Regions from separate parts of the Eubacterium maltosivorans genome, predicted to be linked through region 3. Evidence: riboswitches for the same ligand, from Rfam matches in the RefSeq annotation. Region 3 holds a riboswitch; each other region holds the start of a gene.
The links. A riboswitch is a leader RNA that binds a small molecule or an ion and turns the genes downstream of it on or off. The one in region 3 is predicted to bind cobalamin.
Positions count from the first base shown of each region.

Region 1: another riboswitch for cobalamin. It lies ahead of nikB (nickel ABC transporter permease); the one in region 3 lies ahead of CPZ25_RS01435 (alcohol dehydrogenase catalytic domain-containing protein).
Region 2: another riboswitch for cobalamin. It lies ahead of CPZ25_RS00885 (ABC transporter substrate-binding protein); the one in region 3 lies ahead of CPZ25_RS01435 (alcohol dehydrogenase catalytic domain-containing protein).
Region 4: another riboswitch for cobalamin. It lies ahead of CPZ25_RS09910 (energy-coupling factor ABC transporter permease); the one in region 3 lies ahead of CPZ25_RS01435 (alcohol dehydrogenase catalytic domain-containing protein).

Region 1 is NZ_CP029487.1:3,021,879-3,029,666, reverse strand. It holds gene CPZ25_RS14105 (ABC transporter ATP-binding protein) at 1-581, opposite strand, end outside; gene CPZ25_RS14100 (ABC transporter substrate-binding protein) at 610-2,178, opposite strand; gene nikC (nickel transporter permease) at 2,246-3,064, opposite strand; gene nikB (nickel ABC transporter permease) at 3,065-4,033, opposite strand; cobalamin riboswitch at 4,175-4,354, opposite strand; gene CPZ25_RS21030 (hypothetical protein) at 4,403-4,528, opposite strand; gene CPZ25_RS14085 (M14 family metallopeptidase) at 4,590-5,564, shown strand; gene CPZ25_RS14080 (heavy metal translocating P-type ATPase) at 5,678-7,788, shown strand, end outside.
Region 2 is NZ_CP029487.1:153,158-160,945, reverse strand. It holds gene CPZ25_RS00895 (ABC transporter ATP-binding protein) at 108-881, opposite strand; gene CPZ25_RS00890 (FecCD family ABC transporter permease) at 881-1,936, opposite strand; gene CPZ25_RS00885 (ABC transporter substrate-binding protein) at 1,939-3,009, opposite strand; cobalamin riboswitch at 3,184-3,358, opposite strand; gene CPZ25_RS00880 (class I SAM-dependent methyltransferase) at 3,410-4,066, opposite strand; gene CPZ25_RS00875 (hybrid sensor histidine kinase/response regulator) at 4,394-6,499, shown strand; gene CPZ25_RS00870 (ABC transporter substrate-binding protein) at 6,515-7,788, shown strand, end outside.
Region 3 is NZ_CP029487.1:284,449-292,236, forward strand. It holds gene der (ribosome biogenesis GTPase Der) at 1-407, shown strand, start outside; gene CPZ25_RS01420 (hypothetical protein) at 582-1,394, shown strand; gene CPZ25_RS01425 (hypothetical protein) at 1,427-1,636, opposite strand; gene trpD (anthranilate phosphoribosyltransferase) at 1,638-2,747, opposite strand; gene CPZ25_RS01435 (alcohol dehydrogenase catalytic domain-containing protein) at 2,772-3,809, opposite strand; cobalamin riboswitch at 3,907-4,081, opposite strand; gene CPZ25_RS01440 (hypothetical protein) at 4,206-4,676, shown strand; gene CPZ25_RS01445 (response regulator transcription factor) at 5,030-5,731, shown strand; gene CPZ25_RS01450 (sensor histidine kinase) at 5,728-7,488, shown strand.
Region 4 is NZ_CP029487.1:2,071,028-2,078,815, reverse strand. It holds gene CPZ25_RS09920 (energy-coupled thiamine transporter ThiT) at 183-857, shown strand; gene CPZ25_RS09915 (energy-coupling factor ABC transporter substrate-binding protein) at 1,075-1,395, opposite strand; gene CPZ25_RS09910 (energy-coupling factor ABC transporter permease) at 1,397-2,149, opposite strand; cobalamin riboswitch at 2,315-2,444, opposite strand; gene CPZ25_RS09905 (leucine-rich repeat domain-containing protein) at 2,864-3,700, shown strand; gene CPZ25_RS20450 (hypothetical protein) at 3,697-3,849, shown strand; gene CPZ25_RS09900 (CpXC domain-containing protein) at 4,493-5,134, shown strand; gene CPZ25_RS09895 (hypothetical protein) at 5,502-6,212, shown strand; gene CPZ25_RS09890 (AAA family ATPase) at 6,318-7,788, shown strand, end outside.

The DNA of each region.
Region 1 (7,788 bases), 1.6 Mb from region 3:
AGAGCCATCATCTGGCGCACGATCTGGGCCTGGGTGGTCACGTCCAGGGCGCTGGTGGGCTCGTCGGCCAGCAGCAGATCGGGCTCAAACACCATGGCCATGGCAATGCCCACCCGCTGCCGCATGCCGCCGCTTAGCTGAAAGGGATAGCTGTCCATAATATTTTCTGCGTCGGGCAGGCGCATGCGCGTCAGCATTTCAACGGCCCGAGCCCGGGCAGCGTCCTTTGAAACGGCCTTATGGGTCTGGATAAAATCCACAAACTGCCGGCCGATTCTGCGGATGGGGTTGAGCATGCTGCCGCTGTCCTGAAAAATCATGGCGATGCGGCTGCCCCGCAGGGCCCGCCAGGCTTCCGGGCTTTTTTCCAACAGGGGCTCCTCCTCAAAAAGGAGCTCTCCGCCGGTAACCCGCCCGCTTCCTGGCAGCAGGCCGAGAATGGAGCGGATCACCGTGGTTTTTCCGCTTCCGCTCTCTCCCACAACGCTGATGATCTCATGTCTTTTCATGTGCAGGTCAAAGTGTGCCACAGCTGGCGGCTTCTCACCGTACTGGACGCTCATGTCCCGGATTTTCAGCATCTTTTTCTCCTCTCGTTATCGTGTTTTCCTACTGTACTGGTTTGATTTCCTTGGTCAGCCAATAGTAATCCGCTGGCAGCATCTCAACACCGGTAATCTTCTTGCTGGAAATAATGTTGGTTTCTGGATAAGCATAGAAAATGCTGGCCGCGTCGTTCATGATAAGCTGCTGGGCCGTAATGACCAGATCCTGCCGTTTGGCCGTGTCAAACTCGGTGGACAGCTGGTCTAAGACCGCGTCGACCTCAGGGTTGCTGTAACCGGCCGTATTGGCGTTTTTGTTTTCATCGGTATGGGTTTTCCAGTATTCTTTCAGGTAGTTTTCCGGGTCGCCGGTGTTGGCGGTGATGACGTTCCAGATTAACAGATCGTACTCGCCGTTTTCCTGCATATCCAGCAAAGTGGTGTATTCGTAGGTCTCGACCTTGACGTCAATGCCGATTTCCTTCAGGTTGGCCTGGGTAGCAGTGGCCAGGATAGGCAGCTCTGCGCGGCTGTCGTAAATAACGTACTGGAGCGTCAGGTTCTGTCCGTCCTTTTCCACAATACCGTCGCCGTTGGTGTCCGCATAGCCTGCCTCGGCCAGCAGCTGTCTGGCGCTCTCCAGATTATAGGCGTTTTCATCCTTCAGGGTGTTAAAACCGTAATCCAGAGACGGCGGAATCGGGGCTTTTCCGGCCTCAAAGGTGCCGTGGAGCAGATTATCCGCGTAGGTCTGGCGGTCCAGGGCACGGATCACCGCCTGGCGCACCTTCAAATCGGCCAGTGCTCCGCGCTGATTCATAAAAGAAAGCACGGTCCGCAGCGACGCGATGCTGTTGATGTCAAACTGATCGTTGCCCTCAAACAGGGATAAATCGCTGCTGCTGATGTTGACGGCCATATCTACCTCGCCCGACTGCAGGGCCATAGCGCGGGTGTTGGCGTCATCAATAACCTGGATGTTCACTTCACTGTAGGGGACCTCACCATCCCAGTAATTTTCATTTCTTGCCACCACACATTTTTCCTTGTCAAAGGATTTAACCGCGTAAGGCCCTGTGCAGATCGGCCCGTCCGTGGCAAAGGCCGTGGTGTCCACAGTGGTATCCACGATCAAAAACAGCGGGTCGGCCAGGCAGCCAGGCAGCCCCGGTGTCGGATTTTTTGTCTTGATCACCAGGTTTGATCCGTCCGCCGTCATGGCGTCGTACTGGAAAAAGTCTGAGCTGGCGCGTTTGCTCATCTCAAAGGTCCGCTCCAGCGATGTCTTGACCAGGTCAGCGGTCAAGGCTGTACCGTTAGAAAATTTGACGCCGTCGCGTATTTTAAAGGTCCAGGTCAGGTTATCGCTGCCCAATTCCCAGCTTTCTGCCAGCCAGGGCTCTGCGCCCATCTCCTCGTTGAATTTTACCAGTGTTTCACCCACGCCATAACGCATGACCACCCAGCTGAAATACTGCTCGGTGGGCTCAAGCGTATCTGCAAAGCTCGTCACTCCAATGTTTAGCTGATCTGAGGCCCCCGAAGATCCTCCGCTGCTACCGCAGCCCGATAACCCCGTTGCCGTCATGGCCAGAATCGCCACTGCCAATAACAGTTTCTTAAATTTACTCATTTTGTCTCCTCTCATATTCATATGAAAATTAAAATAAAAACGTTGTTTGCTCCGCAGGCCCGCTGCCCTAATCCTGACGTGGGTCCAGTATATCCCGGAGCCCGTCGCCCATCAGGTTAAACACCGAAACCACCATAAAAATAGCGATACCGGGGAACAGCATAAGCCAGGGCGCGGTCTGCAGATACTGCCGCCCCTCGTTAAGCATCAAGCCCCATTCCGGCGTGGGCGGCTGTGCCCCCAGCCCCAGAAAGGAGAGGGCCGCCAGTTCAAGCATCATGGTGCCCACATCCATGGCCGCGGTCACAATCATGGTCGGAATGATGTTCGGTACGACGTAACCGCCCAGTACCCGGCCGGTCCGCGCCCCAGTAACCACCGCCGCGGAGATGTACACGCTGTTTTTGATCTTGAGTACCAGGCTGCGGCTCAGACGGGCGTATTTTGTCCAGCTCACCACTGCCAGGGCAATGACCGTGTTAAAGAGGCTCGGCCCCAGCATCCCGGCAATGGCAATGGCCAGAACCATGCCCGGAAAAGAGATCATCATATCTGATATCCGCATGATCACCGCGTCCACCGCACCGCCGAAATAACCGGCTGCCATCCCGAGAAACGTGCCGGCCGCAAAGACAATAACTACCAGCGTCAATGTCATTTCCAGCGACGCCCGCGTCCCGTAGATAATTCTGGACAGCTCACAGCGGCCCAGCTGGTCTGTGCCGCAGGGGTACTCCGCCGACGGCGGCCTGAGAGCGTTCTGCATAATGGTCTCATAGGGATCATGGGGCGCGATCCACGGCGCAAACACCGCGATCAGAACAATCACCACCGCCAGAATCCCGCAGATAGCAAAAAGCCTGTTCTGTCTGAAAAAAGCTTTCATTTACGCTTTTACCGCCTTTCTTCTCACTTCCCGGTCCAGCCCCCGCAGCCTCGGGTCCAGATAACCGTAGGAGAAATCCACCAGCAGATTGATGACCATGTAAATCAGGGCGATCCAGATCACATAGCCCTGAACCAACGGATAGTCCCGGGCTGCAATGGCGTTCACAGCCATTTTGCCCAGGCCGGGCCAGGAGAAAATAATTTCCACCACCGCTGTACCGCCGAGCAGCGAACCCAGGGACAGGCCCAGCAGGGTCACCAGCGGCAGCATGGCGTTTGGCAGCACCTCCCGCCACAATATGGCCGATTCCTTAAGGCCCCGGGCCCTGGCCCCAGCCACATAATCCTGCCGTAACTCCTCCAGTACAGCGGTGCGCACCTGTCTTGTGTATTTGGCCGACATGGCAATGGCCAGTGTGACTGCGGGCAGTACCAGCTTCATAAAGCCTGTGCCCGAGGTGGCGATGGGAAACCAGTTCAGCTTAAGGCCAAACACGTACAGAAGCACCAGGCCGATCCAGAAGCCTGGAAAGGATACACCGATAAAGGACAATCCCCGTACCAGGTAATCCGGAAATCGATTCTGGTACACGGCTGCCAGAATCCCCAGGGGAATGGAGATCACAAGCATCAGAATAAGCGACGCGGCCGCCAGCTCCAGCGTCGGGCCAAGGCAGTTAAGCAGTACCGCGCTCACTGGCGTTTTCGAGGAATAAGACGTCCCCATATCCCCGGCCACAAAGCCCTTAAGCCAGTTGCCATACTGCACCAGAAACGGGTCATTGAGGCCCATCTCCTCCCGGGTTTCCGCTAGCAGCTCCTCAGACGGCGGCGTGCCGCCGGCCACCAGCATCAGCTCGGCCGGGTCACCGGGAGATAAATAGGTCAGGCAAAAGGTCAGAAAGCTGATGCCAAAAAGCACCAGTACGATTTGCAGCAAACGGTTAACAAGCTGTTTCGTGTTCAATAAAGAAATCCTCCTCTGTCAAAATGGCAATACGGGTAACAATCCGAAACGGAGAATAAAAGGGAAAGGGCATGAAAATCATTAAAAAAACAGCCCAGACGGCTGAATGAAAACAAAGCCCTCCTATCTACCGTAAGATTACTGAAAACAACAATACAAGCAGGTCTCCTGACTTAAGTTCTTCGTCTGTCCACGCCTTCCCAAGGCTGCGCCTCAGTGACATCTTGCGGACAACTCCCTATTACAGTGACGGGATCGTACCGGATTCGCACCGGTTTCTCTTTTAATCCCCGATCGGGAACTTGTATTTGGCATGATTAAATTTTTTAAACAAATATTTCACTGTGGTAAACTGTGAAATTGCTTAAATTATACTGGACTTTCACGCACTTGTCCAGTCTTTTTTAAAAATAAAAGCATTAAATTTAAACGGATACCCCCACCCGGTATGTTTTTTACTTTTATTTTTTTCTGCTTGACATTGGTTTTCGCCATGCCTTATACTCAAGGCAATCGGCTTAAATTAAAATTATTTCAAAAGTGAAAGGAGTCCGCAATGGAAAACAACCTATCAATCGGCACACTGACCGCCTCCCCCGGCGAGAAAATCCAGGGCATGCTGCCCATCCCGCACACAGAAATCGAGGTTCCCGTCACCCTGGTCAACGGCACGGGTGATGGAAAAACCGTCCTCATCACCAGCGGTATCCACAGCTGCGAATACGTCGGCATCGAGGCTGCTATCCAGCTGGCCGGCGAGCTTGACCCCGAAAATGTAAACGGAAGCCTGATCCTCATACACCCGGTCAATGTCCCCGGGTTCGAGTCCCGCTATCCAACGCTTATGCCTGGAGACAACAAAAACCTCAACCGCGTTTTTCCAGGCAGCCAGGAGGGCACCCCTGCCGACCGTGTCGCGCATTTTTTTGAGTACAGCCTTTATTCCCAGATTGATTTCTACATTGACCTGCACTGCGGCGAGATTTTTGAAGACCTGACCCCTTACGTGTATTACGTAGGCGCGGCAGACGAGACCGTGTCCAGGGCTGCCCGGCAGGCCGCCCTTCACGTCGACGTGCCCTATATGGTCAAATCCACTGCCACCACCGGGGCTTACAATTACGCCGGCGTTCTTGGCATTCCCAGTATCCTGCTGGAGCGCGGCTGCGCAGGGCGTTTTACCCAGGAAGAAGTGAACGCGGATAAAAAGGATGTCATCAATATTCTGAAGCACCTGGGCGTGCTGCCTGGCGCACCCGAGCTGCGGCACCGCCCTGTGGATTTAACCGATCTGGTCTACCTCATGCCCAAGCGCCACGGTCTCTGGTATCCCGATGTAAAGGTGGGCGAGCTCATCGCCAAAGGCCAGCGCCTCGGTGAGGTCAGGGATTACTTCGGCAAAACGCTTGACACCTACCACGCCGAATACGATGGTGTTGTCCTCTACCAGTCCGCCACCCTCTGGACCGATGATTTCTGTGAGCTTATCACCTACGGCAAATTTGCGGAAACGACGGGAATGACGCGTTAATTTTTGCTTTTACCCCTTGACAAACCTCCTCAGGACAGTTAATATTAACATATGAACAACAATTCATATGTTTTATTCATCATATTTTAATCTAACTTTCCGAGGAGGCCATTATGGCAACAAAAACTTATATACTTGAGCACCTGGGGTGTGCTGACTGCGCTTCAAAAATCGAGCGCAAAATCGCAGCCCTGCCCGGTGTCAGCGAGGCTAACATCGTCTACGCGACCAAACAGCTCCGCCTCACCGCCGAAGACCCAGACGGGCTTTTGCCGGAAATGCAGAAAATCGCAGTTTCCTATGAGCCGGATATTCTCATTACTGAGCGGAAGCGCCGTTCACTGAAAAAAGCACCTGTGGCCGCCGGACGTGCTCCTCACGATCACAAGGAGCATCATCACCACGACGCGGCATGTGCCTGCGGGCACGACCATCATGATCACAAGGAGCATCATCACCACGACGCGGCATGTGCCTGCGGGCACGACCATCATGATCACGAGGAGCATTACCACCATGACGCGGCATGTGCCTGCGGACACGACCATCATGATCACGAGGAGCACCACGGACATTACCATGTTCCCGGCCATCCGGCGGACTGCCAGTGTGAGCTCTGCCGCCACGGCGAGGAATACTGTGACATCTGCGGTGAGAGTCTGGCTAACTGCACCTGTAAAATGCCAGACGCAGACATAGAAAAAGCGTTTTTCATTCTTGAGAATCTTGGATGTGCCAACTGCGCTGCCAAAATAGAGCACAAAATCAAAGAGCTGCCTGGTGTCGAGTATGCCACTATCACCTACGCCACTAAGCAGCTGCGCCTGTCTGCGGATAACGCCGCTGCCCTGCTGCCGGACATTCAGCAGATCTGCGCCGCCATCGAGCCGGACGTCAAAGTCATTCCCCGCAAAAAGACAGTGGGGAAGGGTGCCACAAAGGTTTATACCCTTGAAAACCTGGGCTGCGCCAACTGCGCTGCCAAAATGGAGGCCAAAATCAACGCCCTGGACGGCGTCACCAACGCCACAATCACCTATGCCACTAAGCAGTTGAAGGTTACAGGGAGAGATCCAGACAGCTTGCTCCCCCAGTTTCGTGACATCTGCCAGTCCATCGAATCGGATGTTCAGGTTATTCCGAGGGAAATCCGTCAAAAGGCTGCTGCCCAAAAACCCCAGGTCCTTTCTGCCAAACCCGAAAAAAAGAAAATGTCGGCTGAGACCAAAACCCTCATCGGCATCATTATCGGCGCGGCGCTGTTTGTCATCGGGGAGATCATGGAGCGTACCCTGCCTCCAGTTTACAATATTCCGGTTTTCGTATTGGCCTACATCATCCTCGGCGGACGTATTGTCATTACAGCGGTCAAAAACCTCATGAAGGGTCAGGTCTTTGATGAGAACTTCCTGATGAGTGTGGCCACACTGGCGGCCTTCGCCATTCAGGATTACCCTGAAGCAGTGGGCGTTATGCTGTTTTACCGTGTCGGCGAATACTTTGAAGACCGCGCGGTTGAAAAGAGCCGCAGCCAGATCATGAACGCGGTGGATATGCGCCCCGAAGTCGTCAATCTGCTGGTCGGCGACGAGGTGCGGGTCATCGACGCTGAGGATGCCGCCATCGGTGACATTCTTCTGGTGCGCCCCGGCGACCGTATTCCCCTGGACGGTGTCATTGTCGAGGGGGAAAGCCGAATCGATACCTCCCCTGTGACGGGCGAGCCTGTTCCGGTCAAGGCCGGCTATGGCGACGAGGTGGTTTCGGGCTGTGTCAACACCTCTGGCCTCTTAAAAATGCGGGTTGAAAAAGTGCTGGAAGAATCCATGGTCACCCGTATTCTGGACTCTGTGGAAAACGCGGCGGCCAGCAAGCCGAAAATCGACCGGTTCATCACCCGTTTCTCACGTATTTATACCCCCTTCGTAGTTGGCCTGGCCATCCTGACTGCTGTGGTTCCGTCCCTTGTGACCGGAGACTGGTATTACTGGATTTACACAGCCATCACCTTCCTGGTCATCAGCTGCCCCTGCGCGCTGGTGCTCAGCGTACCTCTGGCCTTCTTCTCAGGCATCGGCGCCGGCTCCAAACGGGGCATTCTGTTTAAAGGCGGCGTTTCCATCGAAGGGATTAAGAACATCGCGGCTGTGGTCATGGATAAAACAGGCACCATCACCGAGGGCAACTTCGTTGTACAGCAGGCCATCCCGACAAGCGGCGTGGA
Region 2 (7,788 bases), 130 kb from region 3:
TTATAGCATAAATTTCACCGGATTTAAAAGCCTTTCTTTAAAAAATATACCCGCCGGGCTGTTTTTTATTGACCGCCCGGCGGGTATATTGGTATTACCTTAATTTTTTAACCTGTGCACCGCCTGGGAATCACATACTGTTTGTCCTGATAGGCTGCGAATTCGACGCGGACGTCGAAAATATGCTCCAGGCTTTCTGTGTTCAGTATTTCGTCGGGGCGCCCGGCGGCGTGAATGTTCCCATCCTTCATGAGCACCACCTGGTCGGCAAAGGTGACCGCGGTGTTGACGTCGTGGATCACCGCCATAATCGTCATGCCCTTATCCTGGCAGAGCCCTCTTACAATCTCCATGGTTTCCAGCTGGTAGCGCAGGTCCAGGTTGCTGGTGGGCTCGTCCAGAAGCATGACCACCGGCTCCTGGGCCAGGGCGCGGGCGATAAAAACCCGCTGCCGTTCGCCGCCGCTCAGCTGGTTTAAAAGCTTGGTGCTGTAGCCGCTGAGCGACATCTTCTCAAGAACCGAGCGGACAATCTCATAATCGGCGTCTTTCATCCTGCCCTTCATATGGGGCACACGCCCGGACAGCACCATCTCAAAAACATTTAGGCCGCTGTCCTCCACCTCAGTGCTCTGGGGTACATAGCCGATGCGCCTGGATTTTTCCTTTTGCGGCAGACCGAGAAGATCGGTAGTATCCAGGTAAATCTCGCCCTTTTCAGGCGTTAATATCCCGTTGACGCACTTGATCAGTGTGCTTTTGCCCGCTCCGTTCGCCCCCAGCAGCACGCACAGCTTTCCCGGCGCCACCTCGATGTTAACACCTTTTAAAATAGGGGTCTTTCGATAGCCAAAGCTTAAATTTTTGATTGTGATTTTCATCAGACCAACCGCTCTTTCTGTTCTTTTACAATTAAGTAGATAAACACCGGTACCCCGATAAAGGAGACCACAATGCCCACTGGGATGATCACCGGCGAAACCACCACCCGGCCCACGGTATCCGCCGCGATGAGCAGAATAGCGCCGGAGAGGGCGGTGAGCGGGATGAGCGCGCGGTAGTCGCCGCCGATCAGAAGCCTGGCGATATGCGGGGCCACCAGCCCCACAAAGCCGATCACCCCTGTAAAGCTGACGATGGCCGATGAGATGAGCGTGACCGCAATGCCCGAAAACAGCCGCAGCCGCATGACATTCACGCCCAGCGCCACCGCGCTTTCGTCCCCGGTGGACAAGAGGTTGTAATGCCAGGCAAAACGGACGATAAACGGAAAAATCAAAAGCAGAATCACCGAGACCACGATAATCTGCTCCCAGGTGATCTCCGAAAGGCTGCCAAAGGTCCAGTGGACAATGGCGGACAGCTGCTGCTCGTTGGCCACATACTGCATGCTGGCGTTCAGGGCTGAAAAGAAATAGTTGAGGGCAATGCCGATCAGGATGATCGTGGTCTTGCCCATGCCCTTGGCCGAGGCGATGCCGTACACCATGGCGGCACAGATAAAGGCGAACACAAAGGCCATCACAACAGTGCCCACCTGATTGCTGCCAAAGGGCATAAACCCGAAAATAATGGCCAGTGAAGCCCCAAAGGCCGCGGCATTCGAGAGCCCGGTGGTAAAGGGGCTCGCCATCTTATTGCCCGTGATGGCCTGCATGACCAGCCCGCTGATGCCCAGGCCGATACCGGAAACCAGCGCCATGGTAATGCGCGGCAGGCGCAGCTGCATGAGCACTGTGAGCTCGGTCTGGTTCAGAGCCGCCGCACCCATAAAATGGCCGCCGGGCAGCAGGGTCGCGAATACCCGCCCTACAGTCACGTTGGCGACGCCGACAAAGCAGCTGGAAAAAGCAGCAATGATCAAAAGGATCACTGCTGCCAGCATCAGCGCCGCTCTTTTTTTATGATAGGCCTTTAATGACTGCTGCTTTTCCATCGCTATTGGTGCTTAACCTGGAAAACATGCCCTTCTACCGGATCGACCCCCTGAATTTCCATCCATTCGTCAAAAATGGCGTCAGGGTCAACATCCTTCATCTGTTCAGGGTATAACCATTTCGCGGTATAAACCGTCCCGATCATTTTGCCCAGTCCGCCGGCGCAGAAGCCAGTGGTCACATAGAAGTTGTCATTCTGGACCGCCTTTAAATCGGACCAGCCCGCACGGCTCAGCATTTCGCTGGAGATGGTGCTGTAGTCCTCCGCTGTCGGCGGCGTGTAGACGCCGGTATTCTTGAGCGCCGGGCCAGAGGAGGTTTTGATGATGAGGTCCGGGTCTTCCATCAGAATCTTTTCCGGGTCAATGGTCTTGCCGGTAATGGTGGGGTCGCCAAAAATATTCACAGCCCCGGCATTTAAAAGCATGCTGTTCCAGCCGTCATTGCTGGTCCCTGGTATACAGGTGGTATTCGGGTCGCCGTATTCCCAGTACACCTTTTTAGTGCCTTTGACATCCTTGATTTTTTCGGCCACCATGTCCATGTTATCCTGGTAAAATTTGGTGAGCTTTTCGGCTTCCTTTTCCTTGCCGAACAGCTTGCCTAAAATCTCGATTTCCTTGGGCAGCTCAGCGTTGTTATAGCCAGATACCACCACCACCTGAATGCCGAAGGGCTCCAGTTTTTTGATGTCTTCCTCCCAGGTTCCGTTGTCCGGGGTGATGAGCACCTGAGCGCCCAGCTCGGCGATCTTTTCATAGTTCAGCTCGCTCTGGCCCTTGCCGATGACATTATCCGGGTCGAACTGGCTCCAGTACACACGGTCCTGAGCGGTGTTCTTATCCACAGCCACCACCTTGTCGATGGCGCCGATCCCACGGATCAGCTCCGAATTGTAGCGGTTAGCCACCACCACCTTTTCAAGGGGCTGGGGAATGGTTACCTCACGGCCCGTATCGTCCACGACGGTAATGCTCTCCGCCTTTGCTGAATCCCCGCTCTGGCTGCAGCCGGCAAATACCGGAACCAGCAGAAGCAGCGCGCACACAAGCGCAATGATTTTCTTTCTCATTTTTCCCTCCATTAAAAATAAAATTTATGTTAAATCCTCGCGGATATCAACATCTTCCCATAAAACAGGCTCCCTGACTTTAAGACAAATAAAAAAACCGATAAGCACTCTGCTCATCGGTCCCATTTTCCGAGATTTCGTTTGTTCAAACACGCCGCTGCATAATCCCCCTGCACGCATTTCTTCTTTAAGGCAGGTCTCCTGGCTTACAGCTCGTCCGCGGCCTGCCTTCCCGGATCGCTCCAGTGGCTTTCAGGCTTTGTCCCTGTTTACAGTGATGGGTTCGCACCGGATTCGCACCGGTTTCCCTATTCTCTTATTGCTAAGCACCTCAAAGGTTATTCAGTTTTTATCATTATACCTGCTTCTATTATACTTGTCAATATGCAATCGAACCGATTTATTTTCGGACGATAAGGCTCCAGTGCGCGCTGTAATACTGCGGCTCCTCTGGGTTATAGACACAGGATTCTTTCAGGCTGTCCTCAAGGCGCCAGGCTTTAAAGAAATGTTTGATGTCTTCCAGGTCCACATAGAGGTGGGGCACGCCCGTCTCCGTATCGCTCTTTTCCGAGAGCAGGGTGTTGGCGTCAACGCGCCGGCGGCTGTCTGCCTGCCGGTAGCCGTAGGTGCTTTTGGAGATGAGCGTGAGGAACAGCTCGCCCCCAGGCTTTAACACCCGGCGGATTTCCGCCAGGGCGGCCTGAAAGCCCGGAATATCCGTATGGTAGATGACATTGTAGGCCATGGCGCAGTCAAAGGTGTTGTCCTCAAAAGGCAGGTCCAGCATATCGGCCACGCAGGCCGTGAGGGGAATCCCCTCCTCCCCGGCCCATTTTCTGGTGTGCTCGACGCCGTACGCAGACAGGTCGGCGGCGGTGACCTCAAAGCCCTTTTTCGCCATATAAACCGCGTGCCGCCCCAGGCCACAGCCCAGGTCCAGAAAGCGCAGGAAGCCCTTCGCCTGCCACCGCTCCGCGAGATAGGGGCTCTCCACACAGGGGATGAGCCAGTAATCCGACTGGTTTTTCTCCCAGTTCCATGCCTTTGATTTCATTTTTTCCTCCTTGCATATATCGGCTTAATCTATAAAATGCGAACACATCTATTTCGCCATACCGACTTTTTATATCAGGCCGTTCTATTTTCTCTCATGGTTTGTTCCCGGGGAGACGCCCCTTTCCTGGCCTGTCCGTTGTCACTTATTATGCTGAATTTTTCTGTAAAGTTGCTATTTTTCTTTTATTTTGCTATACTTACTTTGTAAATGCCGATGTGAATCAGATGATATTTTAATCAAACGGTATCATATCTGATTCGCTGCTTAAGAATACCCTGAATTTTCAGTGACCATAATATTTTATCATCGGGGGTGAGACCTATAATGAAAAGGAATAGAATTCGGATTACACTTCTTGTCTCAGCAACATTTATTGTTATGCTGTCCGCAGTCTTAGTATATATCAATCAGCTTTCCCGCGCAACAGAATCCTCTGTCATTGCTTTTATGGACGAATTATCTGAACATGACCGGCAGAATATCCAAAATGAGCTGGAAAACTCATGGGATGAATTATCCGCTGTTTATTACAGAACAGAGAACAATAAATACACGACGATACAGGATGTGTGCCGCCGCCTGAATCTCGAACATCTGACCAATAATTTTGATGACATCTATCTGGTGGACTCCGAGGGGCGAACCTATTCCAGCGCGAATATTGTTCAGAACAGCAGCGATAAAAGCTATGTGCGACCCCTGCTCTCCGGCGATGAAAAATTTGTGATACGCTACGATGACACTAACTTTTTGGAAACCCTCAGAGAAAGCCTTGTTTACGGCGTCCGGTGTAACCCATTTCAAGTAAACGATATAAAATTTATCGGGATTGTCGGTTTCTCAAAAATCGACACGATTGCCGACCGCCTGAAAATCGACAGCTTCGACGGCCGTGGGGTTACCAGTATTATCGATAAGACGGGCAACTATGTTGTAAACTATGACGCCAGCGCCGGCATTGGAAAAATTGACAACTATTTCGAGGAGCTCCAGAAAAACACCGGTATGTCCGAAACAGAGATCGCGGAAATTGTCACCCAGCTTAACCAAAGTGGATCCTTTTTAAAGCATTTTAAATATAAGGATCACACCAAACAGGTGGCCTCGTTTATCCCCATGCCCGGAACAGACTGGAGCATCGTGCTGACAGTCGACGAGGAAGCATTCAACGAGCAGACGCATCAGTTTGTTTCGATGACCAGTGTTATGCTCGCGGTTGTCGTGGCCGTTTTGTGCGCAATGATGTTTATCATCATCCGGGTCTTATTAATCTCCGCCACTGCCAAGGCCGAAGCCAAATCCCGCGGGGACTTCCTGTCAAATATGAGCCACGAGATACGGACGCCGCTCAACGGCATCATCGGCCTGAACCAGTTAATGCAGCAGAACACCCAAAACCCGAAGGCGCTTTCAGAGTATCTCCATAAATCCGACGCAACCGCAAAATACCTGCTCTCCCTTGTCAACGATGTTCTGGATATGTCAAAACTGCAGGCCGGAAAGATGGCACTTGACGCAAAGCCTTTTTCCCTTCAACAGCTGGTCTCCACAGTCGCAACCATTATGCGCAGCCGTATGGAGGACAAAAAGATCTGCTTTCAGATCGAAACAGATATCAGATATCCTGAAATCATCGGGGACGAGACGCGGATTGAGCAAATCCTGATGAACATTCTTGGCAACGCAGTCAAGTTTACACCGGAAGGTGGCCAGATAACCCTGCGGGCGCTTCAGACAAACGTTGAGTCCGGCCAGGTCACAACAATTTTTTCCGTCGAGGATACCGGATGCGGCATAAGCGAAGCTTTCCAGAAAAAAATATTCAACGCGTTCAGCCAGGAGCGCAATACCGTCTCCCAGGGGACTGAGGGCACGGGGCTTGGCATGTCCATCAGTTCCCTGCTGGCAAAGCAGATGGGCGGCACATTGTCTGTCAAAAGCGAGGTCGGTAAGGGCAGTTGTTTCACCTTTATCATAAAAGCCGACACCGCAGACAGCGTTTCCGATACGGCGCCCGCCGCAGAAGCTGTCCCGACAGAAGTGCCGGAGCGCGGGCCGCTCAACATTCTGGTGGCTGAGGACAATGATCTGAACGCCGAAATTCTGTTGGAAATGCTGAAGGCTTCCGGCTTTACTGTCACCCACGCGGCCGATGGCGGCCAGGTGGTCGAGCGGTTTGAAGCCTCTGCCCCCTACGAATTCGACGTTATTCTGATGGACGTGCAGATGCCCGTGCGAAACGGCTACGAGGCGACAAAAATAATCCGCGGGCTCAACCGTCCCGACGCAAAATCCATAATCATCTACGCCTGTACCGCCAATTCCTTTAAGGAAGACCAGGACAAAGCATTTGAAAGCGGAATGAACGACTTTATCGCAAAGCCCATCGACGTCAAAAAGCTCATACAGATGCTGGGCGTTACAAAATAAGGAGAAAAATCAAAAATGAAAAAATGGAAACAAATTTTAGCAGGCGGCTTAATCCTGAGCCTCCTGCTGGGGGTTCTGTCTGGCTGTACTGCTAAAGAGCCCGAAAAAAAGCAGACGGTCCTGACGATTAAGGTTCCACCGCTTACCGTGGCGAACGCCAACACCGACCTTACGGACATGTACGACGTGCTCATACAGGCCGGCAAAGAATTCGCGGCCCAATACAAAGGCGCTGATGTTACCGTAAATGTCGTAAAATTCGACTACCTCGATGAGGATAAATACATTACAGACTGCTTCGACACCGAAAACGCCGCAGACATTTTATTTGAAGGCTATTTTAACATGGCGGGCTATATTCATACGGGCCGGGTAGTCCCTTTGGACGACCTGATCACAGATGACATGAAAAGCGACATTGACAGGGCAAGCTGGGAAATGAGCCAGATAAACGGAAAAACCTACATGCTGCCCTATTACAGCCTGCAAAACACCATGTGCTTTAACAAAAACCTGTTCCGCCAGTGTGGCTTGGACCAATACATTGGCGAGGACCACCAAATCCAGAGCTGGACCCCTGAGGAATGGGAGACCATCCTGTCCACACTGGCGGCTAAGCTGCCAGAGATGTCTTATCCCATGATGATGTACGCCAAAAACGACCAGGGCGACACACATATCATGACCCTGCTGCGCAGCAAGGGCAGCTCATTTTTTGATGAAAAAGGCCGCTTCCATCTCAACACTGAGGAGGGTATCGCTGCGCTCCAGTGGATCGCGGATTCCTATAGCAAAGGATACTTTCCCGCAAGCTGTGAAAACCTGGAGATCAACGACTGTGTGAATCTTTTCCTGAACAATCAGCTGGCCATTCACATGATGAACAGCGCCACAACAGACAGCCTCGATATGAGCGCAACTGGCCTTGTCAATTTCCCCAGTATGGACGGAAAGGGTTATAACACATCGTTTGTCACCGGCTTTCAGGTTTTTGACAATGGCGATGAAGCAAAGCTGAAAGCCGCCAAGGACTTCGTAAGCTATTTTTATGCCAATGAGGAGCTGATGGACTACGCCCAGATCGGCCTGCCCGCGAGCAGGGCCACAACAGAACGGACAGCCGACCACATTTTTATGCAGGAGGCTTATACTGCCAATACTGCTAACACGGTGGATTTCACTGCCAACAACCCGAACTGGCGTGGTGTGCGCGATGTATTCTACACCCATATCCACAGTCTGCTTACCGGAACAAAGACCCCGAAAGAAACAGCCGAAGCCATCGACGC
Region 3 (7,788 bases):
CCAAGACCATGGATAAGATGAAGCGGGAAATCCGGGATACGCTGTCTTTTATCGACTATGCGCCTATTCTGTTTATCTCGGCCAAAACCGGGCAGCGGGTCAGCAAAATTTATGAAACCATTGATTTTGTCAAGAGTCAGACGGAAAAACGCATTACCACCGGTAAGCTCAACGAAGCCATGACAGAATTTATTATGATGAAGCAGCCGCCAACCAAGAGCGGCCGCCGACTGAAAATTTTCTACGCCTCACAGACTGGCGTCAATCCGCCGACCTTTGTGGTCTTTGTCAACGACGCGACGCTGATGCACTTTTCCTATCAGCGCTATCTGGAAAACAAAATCCGGGAGACCTTTGATTTTGATGGCACACCCATCCGGTTCTTTGTGCGGGAACGAAACGACTGACAGCGCTGCCGGCCCCCTTCACCTTAGGGTGAGGCGGGTCTTTTTTGATTTTGCATATAGAAAGCGAGGAAAAGTAAGCTACATTGCCGTAACTGTTTTTATCCGTAAAAATATGATATAATAAAGATAAACTTCTGTGGACATTTGATTTGGGTTCTTTGTGTGAGGAAAGCCATGAAAAAAGAAGGAAAATCAACGGTGCTGCTGATGCTGGGCGGGATTGTATTCATGATTTTGATGGACGCGGCGGGGCGTTATCTGGTGGGTGCTGGAAATGCCAACCTGTTTTTAAGGGTGCTAAAGAAGGTGCTCATTGTCATTCAGTGGGGGGGCCTTGGTTTTGGGCTGGGGCTTTTGGCGCGGGGCGTGGGTGTGAGAAGTATTGGGCTGTCCAAAGCCTACCTCCTTGGCGCGCTGACGGCCTTTTTGATGAGTGTCTTTTTCACAAAGCTTGTGGGCATGATGCCACAGAACACCGGGGACTGGTTTGTGGAAATGAATCGGTGGGCTGCGAGCGGCCTTACGAGCTGGTTCCTGGCAATTGGGGGGCTGTTGCTGTTTCTCGGCCTGACGGCCGGCCGTGAAGGGCATAATGAAGAGGAAAAGATAATGAAGCTGGCAGTCTGTGCCCTCTTTTTCGTACTAATGTTTCTCATTGGGCTGCTGGAATATAAGCTGTTCAGAATAAAAATAAATTATTCTGTTTATACAATGCTCAATGTGGTTCAGTTTTGCCTGTTTGGCAGCGCGGTGGAGTTAATCGCTGGATCAGACGCGGTTTTAATACCTCAAAAACCAATCAGCCTCAAGACCGGACTTATCTGCCTGGGCCTCTCGCTGGGGTGTTTTTTCCTGCCAAACGTGTTCCTGTTCTTTTTCAGATACATGGGTGTTCTGAGATTGAGCGCCAATTACATGCCATTTATGCTTACCGTATACGCCGGACTCTTTCTTACAAAAGGGATTCAGGGGAATCGCACAGGATAAAAGCTAAAAGGACCGCTTATGCGGTCCTTTTTTTACGCCCAAAAATAATCCTCTTCCTCAAGCACCAGTTTAACGATCCTCAGGTTTTTGAGCTCGGGCTTCAGGGCGGTCAGCTGGTCCTTCAGGCTGTCCAGCCGGCTGTCGTCATAGACACTGGCTTTATTGATGCCGACCAGGGTGTAGGAGCCGTCTTGGGCTATTTTCAGGTAGCCATTGTCGGATTTAAAGGCGTAAAGGTTCATTTTACACCTCGGCAGCCTGGGCAACGGCTTTCAGTTTTGCAAGGCCGGCCTGGGGATTGCGGTTCTGGGTGGCAACCCATTTTTCCAGGGCCTTGTAGGCTTTGCCGCTTGCGATGAGCTCGTGACTGCGCATATAGCCCTCCTGAATGCTGTCGGCCTTTCCGGCAACGTAGAGGATCAGCGCGCTGTTCAGACAGACGATGTTGGCGCGGGTGGGGGTGGAGGCGCCCTTCAGGATACGGACAATGCCCTGGGCAGCCGCGTCCACAGAGTCCCAGGGGGCCAGCTCATCCAGACAGCCGGGCTCGATCCCCAGGCTTTCCGGCGTCAGGGTGCTGCGCTTTACAGTGCCGTCGGGCATCAGCTCAGCCACATGGGTGGGGCCGACGGTGGATGCCTCGTCGATACAGCCGCTGCCGGCTTCGCCATAGACGACCAGAGCGTGCTCATAGCCGATTTCGTGCATGATGTCTGGGACAAATTCCAGCATGTCCAGAGAGTAGACGCCGCGGACTGCATATTTTGGCAGGGCAGGGTTTGCCAGGGAGGCGGAGATGTTTAAAACGCTGCCAAAGGAAATCTGTGACAGTACCCGTCCGAGAGCTGTGGGGTGAACCTCTGGGCTCATGCCGTTAAAGATGCCGATGCCCGCAGTTTCGATGCTGGCCTTTACCACGTCCACACTGCAGTCCACATCCACGCCCAGGGCTTCCACCGCGTCGATGGTGCCGCAGACAGAGGTCAGCGCCCGGGAGCCGTGCTTGGCCATGGGGACGCCGTCCGCGGCGGCGATGATGCCGGCGACGGTGCTGATGTTAAAGGTCTTGAAGGTATCCATGCCAGTGCCGCAGTTTTCCACCACGGGCACAGCGGTCTGGGGCGTGACCTTGCAGGTGTCGATTTCGTAGATGGCCTCAAAGCTGCCGGCCACCTCGGCGGCAGTCGGGCCCTTGGCGCTGAGGGCGGCCAGAAAAGCGCCCTGCTGCATGGGCGTCTGGCGGTCGCCCAGGATTTCCATAAACATTTCCTTAGATTCTTCCTTGGTCAGATTTTCACGGTTGATGAGGCCGGTGATCACCTGGCCGTATTCTTTCATTGTAACTGCTTCCATTATTCGATTCCTCCATAGGGTGTGTTAATCAAAAACAACGATGGTTGAAAGGGTTTCGAGCTGCCGCACACGCTCAAGGCCGTGCGCCAGCTCCTCGAGCGGAATGCGCTCTGTAATCAGGTCTTTTACGACCAGGCTGCCGCTCTCCAGCAGCGCCTTGGCCCGGCGGCTGTGCGCGATGCCGCACCCGTAGGCGCCGGCCATGATCTGCTCCTTGTAATGAAGGGTATTGATCTCCGGCTGGGTGGCGCCGTCTGGGATAATGCCGCTGAAATGGCCGAAGCGTCCTCGCTTTTTCAGCGCACGCAGGGCCAGATTCATGGCCTCCGGGGCCGCGCAGCAGGGGATGGCCGCGTCCACGCCCTTGCCGTCTGTCAGGGCCGGCAGGGCCTGACAGACGGCCTCATAGCTTTCAAAAACGGCGTCAAAGCCCAGCTTTAACGCCCGCGCTGCCCGTTCGGGGTTGGTCTCGACCAGGAAGACCTTCTGTACCCCAAGGGCCTTTGCCACACGCAGGTTGAGGATGCCCATCCGTCCTGCGCCGATGATCAGCAGGGTATCCGAGGGCGCGAGCTTCAGTTTTTCCTGGACGTTGACGCAGCAGGAGAGGGGCTCGATAAAGGAAATTTCCTCAAAGCTCAGGGTGTCATTTTCAATGATGTTGATAATCTGGCCGCGGACGCCCTCCTCGGGGACGATCAGGTATTCCTGGAAGCCGCCGTCATAGTTAAAGCCCATGATGCGCATATGGTCGCAGAGGTTGTCATCGCCTTCTTCGCAGTAGGCGCACCCGCCGCAGGCAATGCCCGGATGCACGTGCACCCGCTGCCCTTTCTGGTAGCCTGTGACCGCAGCGCCCACCTCGGCGATAACGCCGGAGATTTCGTGGCCCAGCACACGCGGGTACACCAGGTCGCGCTGGCCCATGGTCAGGCATTTGAGATCGGTTTTACATAAATTGCAGGCCTTGACCTGGACGAGGACTTCGTGGTCACCGCAGGACGGAATGGCGCGTTCGGTCATTTCCAGCTCGCCGGGGCCTGTTAAAACAACTGCTTTCATTCGGTATCTCCTTATTTTTTCAAACAAAAAAAGCCCGACCTTAATCTAAGGTGCGAACTTTCCATCATTCCCACAGGCCTTTATCGCTCAGATGAAGACCGTCGACACACTTCAGGCAGGTTTTCTGACTGAGGATTCACGCCTGGCTCCCTTCCCATCCTTTCGGACAGTGGTGATGAGCCGGGCAATCCACTTACAGCGGCGGGCCCGTCTAAGAATCTCACTTAGTTCCCTATTATCTGCCATGCAGCACCTGAAATGTTTTATGCTTTTTTATTATCATATCACATTTGCTCCGGGTGTCAAGATAAAATGTAAAAGTTTTAATCCAAAGGTGATATAATGATAGTGTTAACTGTGCGGTGACGCTATTCATAAAAACGAAGGAGGCAAAAAATGGGCCATTTTGGATTTTCATACATCGGCGCGCTGTATCTGCTGATGCTGTTTATCCCCAACCTGATCTGGACACGAAATCAGCCCGAGGGCTATGATTTTGGAAATGAGAATAAGCTGCTGCTGTGGTGCGAGCGCATCGGGCAGGTGGGGGTGAGCTGTTGTGCCCTGATCTTTACAGACTTTAACCTCCGCCCACTGACGCCCTGGAGCCTGTGGCTGGCGCTGTCCTTTGCGCTGATGCTGCTGTATGAGGGCTACTGGGTCCGGTATTTTAGGAGCGGGCGGAAGCTTAAGGATTTTTATTCGGGGTTTTGCGGTGTGCCCTTGGCGGGGGCAACGCTGCCGGTGTTTTCGTTTTTGCTTTTGGGGATCTACGGAAGGGTTTTCTGGATGGTCTTGTTTGTGGTGATTTTGGGCATTGGGCATATCGGGATTCACGGACAGCATTTCCGGGAGCTTGGGGAGTGACGGGTAAGCTGGGGGAAGGTCAAGGATTGCGAAAGCTGGATGCAGCTTGGCGCTGTCCGCGGATTAAAAACGGTCTCTCTTATGCACAAACGACAACTTTCAGAAGTCGTTTGTGAAATCGACCCGACCGTTGTTTTAATCCTCGGACAGCTTTTTTGTACAATCCATTGACTTAAAAGCGGCATCGCGCCTTTGGTATTTGCGGGCGGCGGTCTGCCTCTTTTTAGTGCGGCATCCTCTCTTTTTTTAATAAACTAAATTTAATCCAGATTTTACATGCCTTTAACACAACATATGCTATAATCATATTATGTTACGGATTATGTTAAAAGCGAGTGAAGATTGGAGCGAAAATGAAAAAAATCCTGATTATAGAAGATGAACTTAATATATATGAGCTGATTAAATTCAATTTGGAAGCCCAGGGCTTTGAGGTGGCAGGGGTCCATGAGGGGGCTGGTGCGGTTGAGAAAATCGTGGATATCCGGCCAGATCTGATCATTCTGGATTTAATGCTGCCGGGCAAGGACGGGCTCACCATCTGCCGCGAGGTGCGGGCGGACAAGAACCTGTCTTATATTCCGGTCATTATGCTCACCGCCAAGAGCGAGGAGTTCGACAAAGTCCTTGGTCTGGAGATGGGCGCGGACGATTATATGACCAAGCCCTTCAGCGTGAAGGAGCTCTATGCCCGGGTGAAGGCTGTGCTGCGGCGGACAGAGATGATCAAAAGCTCGGACGCGGAGGAGATCGCAGTGGGCAGCCTGCGCATTCTGCCAGGCTCTTTCGAGGTGTATAAAAACGGTAAGAAACTGTCGCTGACCCTGAAGGAGTACGAGCTGCTTCTGTATCTGGCCAACAATAAGAACAAGGTGCTGACCCGGGATCAGCTGCTGGATGAAATCTGGGGCTATGAGTATTATGGCGAGACCCGGACAGTGGATGTCCACATCCGCTACCTGCGGAAAAAGATTGAGGACGACCAGGAAAAATACATTGAGACTGTGCGCGGCGTGGGCTACCGCCTGGTGGAAAATCTGGAAAGCGGTCAATGAAAAAGCGCATCACCATTGTCTTTTCCATCCTGATCGTGCTGGTCACAGCCTTTTCGGGCGTTTTCTCCTATGTGATTTTTAAAAACGCCTACTATGAATCCACTGAGAGAAACCTGAAAAGCAACAGCGAGTATATTGTTGAGGATTTGATGCCCGGCTACATCCGGACCGGCGACGTCGCCGGGCTGGAGCATTACGCCACCAGCACCAACCAGCGCATCAACATCATCGATGTGGAGGGGAACGTCCTGTTTGAGTCCCTGAGCGGCATTGGCTCCCTGGATAACCACCTGAGCCGGCCCGAGGTTCAGGGCGCCATGAAGGGGACGCCCACCACCTCGGTGCGCTATTCCGACACCATCATGAAGAACATGCTCTACCTGGCAGCGCCATACTATCAGGATGGGCAGATAACCCATATTGTCAGGATCGCGGTACCCCTCGACGTCATGGAGGATGTGAGCTACAGCATTATCAACAACCTGATCTTTGTGGCCCTGGCCAGTATCCTCATCGCCATTGTGATTTTTGCGTTCCTTTTAAGCAACGAGACAAGACCCCTGGACGAGGTGACCATTTTCGCCAGAAAGATTGCCCGGGGCGATTATAAGACAAAGCTCACCATGCTGCGGGACGATAAAATCGGCGATCTGGTCGACTCCCTGAACACCATGGCCGAGCAGCTGGACGCCTCCTTCAGCAAGATCAACCGCAAGAATATTGAGCTTTCCTCAGTGCTGTCCAGCATGAACCAGGGCATCATCGCCGTGGACCGGGACAACAAGATCATCCTGATCAACGATACGGCCCGGGGGATTTTTAAGATCGATCTGAAAAAGGAGATAAAAGGGAAGAGCATTCTGGAGGTTTACCGGGACCCCTTTGTGTATGAGCTTCAGGACAAGCTGGCAGAGACCGAGGACGGGCGGCTGGATTACGAAACCCGCATCGAGGACCGCGTCTACAAGGTCACAAGCTCCCAGATGCTGGACAAGGGCGACCAGACCTACAACGGTAATATCATTATTTTAGAGGATATTACCATGATTAAGGGGCTGGAAAATATCCGCCGCGACTTTGTGGCCAATGTATCCCACGAGCTCAAAACCCCCATCACTACTATCCGGGGCTTCATCGAGACCATTCAGGAAAACCACATCACCGACGAGGCCACCCTGAGCCGCTTTTACAGCATCATCGCCGATGAGAGTGAGCGGCTGACCCGCCTGGTTAATGATATTCTGATTCTCTCCCACCTGGAAAACAACCAGCGCAGCGGGGAGGACAAGCGTGAGGTCATCGGCGTGAACCAGGAAATTCTGCGCATCTTTGATATGCTCAAGATGACTGCCGAGTCCAAGCGCATTGATCTGCGCTATCAGAAGGAGGGCGACATCAGCGTTATTATCAATCCCGACGATTTCAGGCAGATGATGATCAACCTGGTGGACAATGCCATCAAATACACCGACGAGGGCGGCAGGGTGGACGTGTCGGTCTACGAAAACGGCGCGCATTTCTGCATCCTGGTAGAGGATACGGGCTGCGGCATTCCCGAGGAGGATATTCCGAGAATCTTCGAGCGCTTTTACCGCGTGGATAAGAGCCGCTCCAAGGAAAACGGCGGCACCGGCCTGGGCCTGGCCATTGTCAAACACATTGTCCAGAATAACCGGGGCGCCATCGAGGTGACCAGCTCGGTGGGGATTGGCACCACCTTTAAGGTGACCCTGCCCAAAAACTGCGAAGCCCTTTAGAAAGAGCCTACGGGCTGTTTCAGGCTGTTGGCAAAGTCGGCAAAGCTTTGAGCTTTGAGTCGAAAGTTGAAAGTGGAAAGTTGAAAGTGGAAAGTTGAAAGTGGAAAGTTGAAAGTTCAGGTGCAAATCAGCCTTTGGCCGATTTGATTGAATACGGCCTGCGGCCGCTGCTCTAGTCGTTTTTGCGTCAGCAAAAACGTTCCATAACTATCAACTATTCACTATCAACTATTCACTATCAACTATCCAGCTCTTTACCCCTTAGCATTAAAGTTTGTTGACACGATCTGATGACGCGCT
Region 4 (7,788 bases), 1.8 Mb from region 3:
ATATAATTGATTTTATCATTTTTTTAGGCAAAGGTAAATCTTTAATTTGTGAATATTAAGCCCTTCTGTGAACTTTAAGATTCATTTTGTGGACGAAGGCAGGTTGACAGGGTTACCAGGCAAAACGTATAATAAAATTATGTCTGAAGTTCGGACGACTGAAAATTTGGAGGTAAAAAACCGTGCTGGAATTTTTTATAAAGCCTGTAACGTCTGAAGGCGGCGTAAGCTATATGCCGACAGCCGCAGGATACGCGGCGCTTATCGCATTGATGGCCGTTGTGCTGGTAATCGCATCGCTTGTTGCCGGGAAAAATGAACACCGCCAGATCAGCACAAGGCATCTGACCTTTTGCGCTGCGGCCATTGCGCTGGCGGTAGTGACATCGAATATTAAGATTTTCCATTTGCCTACTGGCGGCTCTGTGACACTGTTCAGTATGCTTTTTATTACTTTGACAGGCTATTGGTATGGCCCAAAGACTGGGATTTTGGCGGCAATCGCCTATGGCATTCTGCAAATGGTGATAGACCCTTATATTTTGTATCCCCTTCAGGTGCTGGTTGACTATATACTTGCCTTTGGCGCGTTGGGCCTGTCGGGCTTTTTCACCCAGTCAAAGCATGGGCTCATAAAGGGATACCTGGCCGGCATCTGTGGCCGCTATGTGTTTGCGGTGCTTTCCGGCTGGCTGTTTTTCGGTTCCATGGCCTGGGAAGGATGGGGCGCGCTGCCCTACTCGATGGTGTACAACGCGGTCTATATTTTTTCGGAAGGCGCGCTGACAATGATTCTGCTGGCTGTTCCATCGGTATCGAAGGGACTGGCCCGTGTGCGCCAGATTGCGGAAATTTAATGCTTTGGATAAGATCAGTCTGGTTTGTTATCATTGGGATCATGTTTAAAGGACGCGGAGTGTGAGAGGATTTTACAGGGAAAAATTCCCGACAGCAGGTGCGGTGGTGGGTGCAGTAGTACAGACAGCAGCAGAAAAGGCAAAGCAGATATAAAAAACCTTCTTATTTATAATATAGTGAAAAACAAAAACACGCCTTGTAAGCGTGCTTTTGTATCTACAGCTCGGCCTCTTCCTTGCCGAGTTTTTTTCGTTCAACCAAACGGCCCATAAAGAAAGCCAGTATACCGACGCCGATACCCGTCTGGAGACAGAAGATCAAAGATTCCACTTCCCCAGGAAGCTCACCGTTAATCATCGTTTCAAGCACAGGCGTAAACCAGGGCTCATATTCGCCGCCCTGAATTTCCTCAATCATTGTGCTGCCTGCATCGTCAGAGCCGCCGAATTCAGCGCCCTGAAGGGCGAATAGCGGTACGACAACCAGTAAAGCGACAATCACCAGGAGAACGATCACTAATTTTTTGTTTTTACTCATTTTACACTTCCTCCGATGCTAAAAAGCCGATGGATTTGAGTTCCGGGCTTGCGTAAGTTTCTAAAGCGATAACGATAATAACCGTTAAAATCCCTTCAATAATGGCCAGGGGCAGCTGAGTCGGGGCAAAGACGCCCAGGAATTTTACAGCCGATGCGGCCACACCGCCCTGTTCGGATGGGTAAGCCATCGCCAGCTGAATACTGGTAATACAGTAGGTGAACAAATCCCCAAGCGCAGCGGCGAGAAAAACGCCAATCTTGCGGTTAACCTTCAGCTTCTGGCAGAGCTTGTAGATGCCGAAAGACACAAAGGGACCGGCAATGGCCATTGAAAAGGTGTTTGCGCCAAGGGTGGTTAAGCCGCCGTGCGCTAACAAAATAGCCTGGAATAACAAGACAATGATGCCAAGAATACTGACAGCGCTTGGTCCAAATAGGATGGCCCCAAGACCTGTACCCGTCATGTGGGAGCAACTGCCTGTTACAGAAGGGATCTTCAGTGATGAAATAACGAAAATGAAAGCGCCTGCCATGGCCAGAAGCGTAATGGATCTTCTGTTGCCGGTTAAAGTTTTCTTGATAGAGAAAAAGCCAGCAGCTAAAAAGGGGATACAGATAACACCCCATGCAATGCAGTACCCCACAGGAAGGTAGCCCTCCATAATGTGCATTGCGTTTGCGGCGGGTACAATCCCGAATACAAGCGCCCACGCGCCCAGCAGTATGACAAACCTTCTTTGATTCTTTGTCATTTTTACCTCCTCTAAAAATGAATTTTACCGGGCTACGATTCAATCAACAGGGCAGCAGAGCGAAAAAAAACCGCTTACCAGACGGATAAGCGGTGAAAGTACGAAATAACGAATCCTGAAACCTTATAATTTCGTCCTGACACTCAGTTATCTCCTCGTAACCAAATGTATTGCAGTTTTAATGATCAGCATCCTGACTCGACTTGCGTCTCACAGTGGCGGGACCGTTTGGGATTTACACCCAATTATGCTTTAACCATCGTTTGTGATGGAAACCATTAAAGTGCGCCGGTGTGCCGGCTACGCTTTTAATTATAACACCTTGTTCCATAATGTCAATAAGAAAAGTTGAATTTTTTTAAAAAAGAGCAGAAATAATTATACACATACCCCCTATATGTATTTTGAGCGTTTAAGTTAAGAGTATAAGAAAAAAATATGGATAATCTTAAATGCTTTTTATTTATTTGACAAAATCGTAAAAATAAACTACAATAGGTTCTGAAATTGACTTTCGAAACTTTTTATATATAATTAATGCGTTAAAATAAATATAAGAAACAAAATAGCCATTTAAAGAATAAAACGATTATATAGAAAGAAAAGAAACATTTTAGAAGTTTTATTACTTTAACTTATGAGAGGTTTCTGCCGCAAGGATAAGAGCAATGTAGCTGAAAGTCCAGTCAGAAGAAGAAATTTTGGAGGAAACAGATGAGTGAGTGCGCAAAACGTATCGAGGCTTTTTCAAAAAAAGACCTGCCAAAGACAAATATCAAACGTGTCAATGTTCCGGAAGGCTTTGAACGGATTGGCGTAAATGCGTTTAAAAATTTGACAAAGCTGAAGGAGGTCAGAATCGGAGAATCCGTGAAGGAGATATGCGGCCATGCCTTCGAGGGATGCACCATGCTTTCCGCCGTCAGTCTGCCCTCAAGCCTGAAGCTTTTGGGAGAGGCCGCCTTTATGGAGTGCCGCAGAATACAGTCGCTTGAAATACCAGGGGGCGTCCAGTCCATCAAGGACCGCACCTTTAAATTCTGCCGCGGCCTGGAAAGCATCACCCTGCCGGACAGGCTTGTCCGGATCGGTGAGAATGCTTTTTACAACTGTGATAAGCTGGCGCATATCGAGCTGCCAGACACCATCGAAAGACTGCCCTTCAGAACCTTTTACATGTGCAAAAGCCTGGAATCCATCCGGTTTTCGCAAAATCTAAAATATATCGGTAAAGAAGCCTTTGTGAATTGCAGCTTTCAGCAGCTGGAGCTGCCCGAGAGCCTGGAAGTCATTGAAGAATCCGGCTTTTTAAAATGCAAAAAGCTCACAGCCTTAAAGCTTCCCAAAAACGTTAAGACCATTGGAAAATGGGCGTTTCACGGCTGCCCCAATCTCAAGAAGGTCGAGATAAGGCACAATCCCGATGAAATGGGCGAGTGGATCTTTAACCGGAACGATGTGACCGTGCATTGCTACGAGGGCTCCAAAATAGACCGCTACTGCAGGCAGTATGATTATAAGGTCCACTATATCCAGCCAGATTCTCAATGACAGACATAGCCGCCAACGCCCATGTGGGCCTCGGCCCCCTGGCCTATTACTTTAACCGAGATGTTGATAGTGATACGTTAAAAAACAGCATGAAAGACGGCTTTGTTTTTCTCGGTGCTTATCGGAATATGCCGCCCCAGATATTATAAGATGAGGGTAAAAAAATAATAGTTCCTTAATTGCGAATCGGACCCTTCAGCGGATAGCTTTAAAAATAAAAAAACGCTGAAACAGCCCGGAAAATGGTACTTTTAGCAACTGTATTTAAAAAAAATCAAAAATAGAGGTTGCAAAAAATAAATTATAATGCTAGAATAAGGCTTGTAAACGAGATGACAACAAATTGTATCAATTGCAGCTATTCTTTAAAGAACCACTCGTTTGCATAATTTAATAACAACTGTAATGAATTGCCGCATGATAATCATTTTGGTTATATGCAGCTAGGGTGTTTTGAGAGTTTCTTAAGACACCTGAGGGAAGTAGGTGTGAATCCTAGTACAGAGCCGCTATCGTGATGCTTGCCGGAAACCACTGGTAAAGACGAGTCGGAAACCTGTTTGTTACAGTCTTGATGCAATTAATCCTCGTCACTAGGGTTGTTCATCGAAAATATAGACGCTCTACGGCTATTCTGGGGCTTCTATCACAGATATTCATAATCAAAAATATTGTACCGATCAAAACAGCAATTGTTTTGGTGGCGTATGGTTTATTTGAATTGGATTTCTATGATAGGAGCCCCTTTTTGTATACAAAATTTTTGACAGGAAACAGAGAGGAGGCCGTATCATGGCCAAAACAAAAACCATTACCATCGAGTGTCCAAAATGCCGCGAAGCCTTTGAGATTAAAGGATATGAAACCATAAACGCCAGTTTGGATGAGGAGCTGAAAGCAAAGCTCATTAAAACAGAGCTGTTCAGGCACACCTGTCCAGAGTGCGGTGAGGCTTTTTCAGAACCTTATTCGCTCAAGTATCAGGACATGGAAAAAGAATACATGGTGATCCTGGATATGGGCGATGTTGATACAGCGGCGGCAGCGGAGGAGGTTCTGGAGATGTTTCCAAATTACCGGATCCGAATTGTGAAGGATGTGATGGACCTTCTGGAAAAGATTCATATCTTCGAGTCCAACCTGAATGATAAGATTATCGCCTATCTGGATCATAAGATATACGAGGACGTATCCGCAAAGCTGAGGGCTGAAAACTCGCCCATCGCCATTGACAAGGTGCTGTTTGGCAGCTTTGAGTTCCAGAAGAAAAAAGTGGTGTTCGGGGCGATCAACAACGCTGGAAAGCAGATTTTTATCGATACCCCCTTTGCCGACTACAAAGCTCTGGCCAATTCGCCGAGGCTGGTGCCCTGCTTTAAGGAAAAAGAGGGCGAGTACGTGATTGATAAAGCCTGGGCAGAAGCGCTGGCGTAGCAAGGTTTACAATGCTTGCTCCAAAGTGGAGCACAGCAGAAAGATAAATGGTAATATTTCAAAAATATGATGCTGTGAGAATGGGAAAGGAGTGAGCTTTATCGAAGAAGGTAAAAGTGTGAAGGAGGCACCTGCCCGCCGTTAAAAGGGCAGGAAAAAGGACCGCTGGAAGGCCTAATTTCCAAACGGTCCCATGAAGTCTGATATTTCCTATAGACTTCATAATTATATCTCATTTACGGCCCTTGGGCAATCCCTTTAAGGAAAGCCCGATTCAAAAACGAAAAAATAAATTTTAAAGGAGATTTTAATTATGGCATTCGCAAAATCAGCAAAAAGAGGTTTAGCACTTTTAGGTTCAGCAGCAATGATGGTAGGATTCGCAGCTCCGACATTCGCAGCACAGGTACAGACCGCGGACGCAGGAACCAAGACCGTCTATGTACAGGTGGATAGAAAAGTGTTTGGAGGTTCAAATGATAAATTAATTGGACCAGTGAAAGTGACCAATGTTCCTTCAGACGCTAAAATCATTGATATCTTAAAGGTGGCCAGCAACTATGACGCGGCTCCGGCAGACGCAAAACCAATCCAGTACTCGGCCTCTACCTGGGGTACCTATATTTCCGCATTCAGAGATACCGCTACTCCTGCTTTTGACCAGGCAGCTTATAAGGCAGCCAATGGCTATACCGATGCGATTTTTGACGCTTCCATGATCTACCCAAGCCCGAGCGACAATTACCTGGCAGGCTCTGAATACTCTGGCGTTTCCGGCTGGATGTTCTCAGTAAATGATGAAACCATGTATGGTGGCGATCAGTATTACAATGCTGACACAACCGCTGCCAACATTCCAAACGATGGCGTTATCCATTTTGAGTACTCCATCAACATGGGTGCTGATGTTGGCCTGAATGATGTTGCGTTGCCAACCATTATCAAAGAAGGCGACTATGGTCCGGAATACGATTGGGTTAATGGTTTGGTAAACAAAACAAAAGGTGATAGATCATACACTCCGGAAACAATTAGAGCAACTACAAGCTCTACTATCGCGTGGCCATCAGCCAACTAAGCATTCCACAACATTTAATTTGAAATAAGAACAGGTATAAGCGAGGGACGGTACCGTCTCCCGCTTATACCGTTTTATAGCAATAGTAGAGTAGAGGGAAAGAATATGCGAAAAAAGGTAATCAGTTTACTCTTAACACTCAGCATCATTCTTGGTGGGCTTCTGCCAGGCATGGCCTGGGCGGAGACGGGCAGTACATGGAACCCGTCAGGGGATATTTATAAAATCAGCACAGCGGACGATTTAGTGAATTTCCTGAATGGCCTTGAGAAGAATGGCGGTTATAAAGATAAAACCATCCAATTAGAAACAGATATTAACATTGATGACAGCGCCGTTGCCTACGACAGTGCGGCGGCTTCTTATAAATTCTGCGGTGTCTTTGACGGTCAGGGGCATACCATCTCCTGCACGCAGGACAAGACAACTGGGCTTTTTCAGTCCCTGGGGGACACCGGACAGGCTGGCGTCATCAGAAATCTTCATTTAAACTGGAGCATTAAGGACTCTGTTGTCAAAAAAGCTTATGGACTGCTGTGCAATACAGTGTATGGCGGCGAAAGCATCATTGAGAACTGCTTTGTTGAAGGAAAAATAGCAGTTACCGGTGCATACTGTAATGCGGGCGGCCTGGTCGGGACGCTTGACAAAAATATCCAGGGTCAGCCAACTGTCAAGAACTGTCTTGTGGAGGCGGAAGTCAGCACAACCCTTAATACAGGCGGCCTTAACAGTATTGGCGTGATTAATGCTGAAAACAGCCTTTTCACGGGAACACTGGAAGGAAAAACTGTGCGCGGGCTCACCCTGGATACCAGCACGGTGACCAATGCTTATTACGACAGTACAAAGGTAACCAATGCGACCTACAAAGATCCAGGTAAAACCACTGAGGAACTGATGGTTTTAAAGACCCAGGATAACCTGTATGCAGGCTGGGATGATTCGGTCTGGAGCTTTAAGGAAGGCGGTTACCCGGTCCTCAAGCTTTTTCAAGCCGTTGAGCCCTCGGGCGATACATGGGATCCCAATCCTGCAGATGGGGTCTATAAGCTCAGCACCGCCAGCGACCTGGTGAATTTTATGAATAGTCTTGAAAAAAACGACTATGATGGAAAGCAGGTCATTCTGCTGAAAAATATCGACGCCAATTTGGCAGAGTTTGATGCTGCGGCTTCTTCCTATGGGTTCTGCGGCACCTTCGACGGCCAGGGCCATACCATTTCCAGCAGCAGTGAAAAGAACACGGGCCTTTTTAAAGCGCTGGGGAAAACCGGAAAGGCCGGCGTCATCAAAAATCTGGGGCTGGACTGGAATGTTAAGGATACAACCCAGTCGAGAGCAGCCTTTGGCCTGCTCTGCAATACCATCTACAGTGGTGACAGCGTCATTGAAAACTGCACCGTAGAAGGTAAGCTGACTGTGACGGGCCCAACCTGTAATGCTGGCGGCCTGGTCGGGACGCTTGCTCAAAATATTGCAGGTCAGCCAACCGTCAAAAACTGTTTGGTAAAAGCCGATGTCGATACAACCTACAGCGTTGGCGGTTTGAACGCAGTCGGCGCACTCAAGGCTG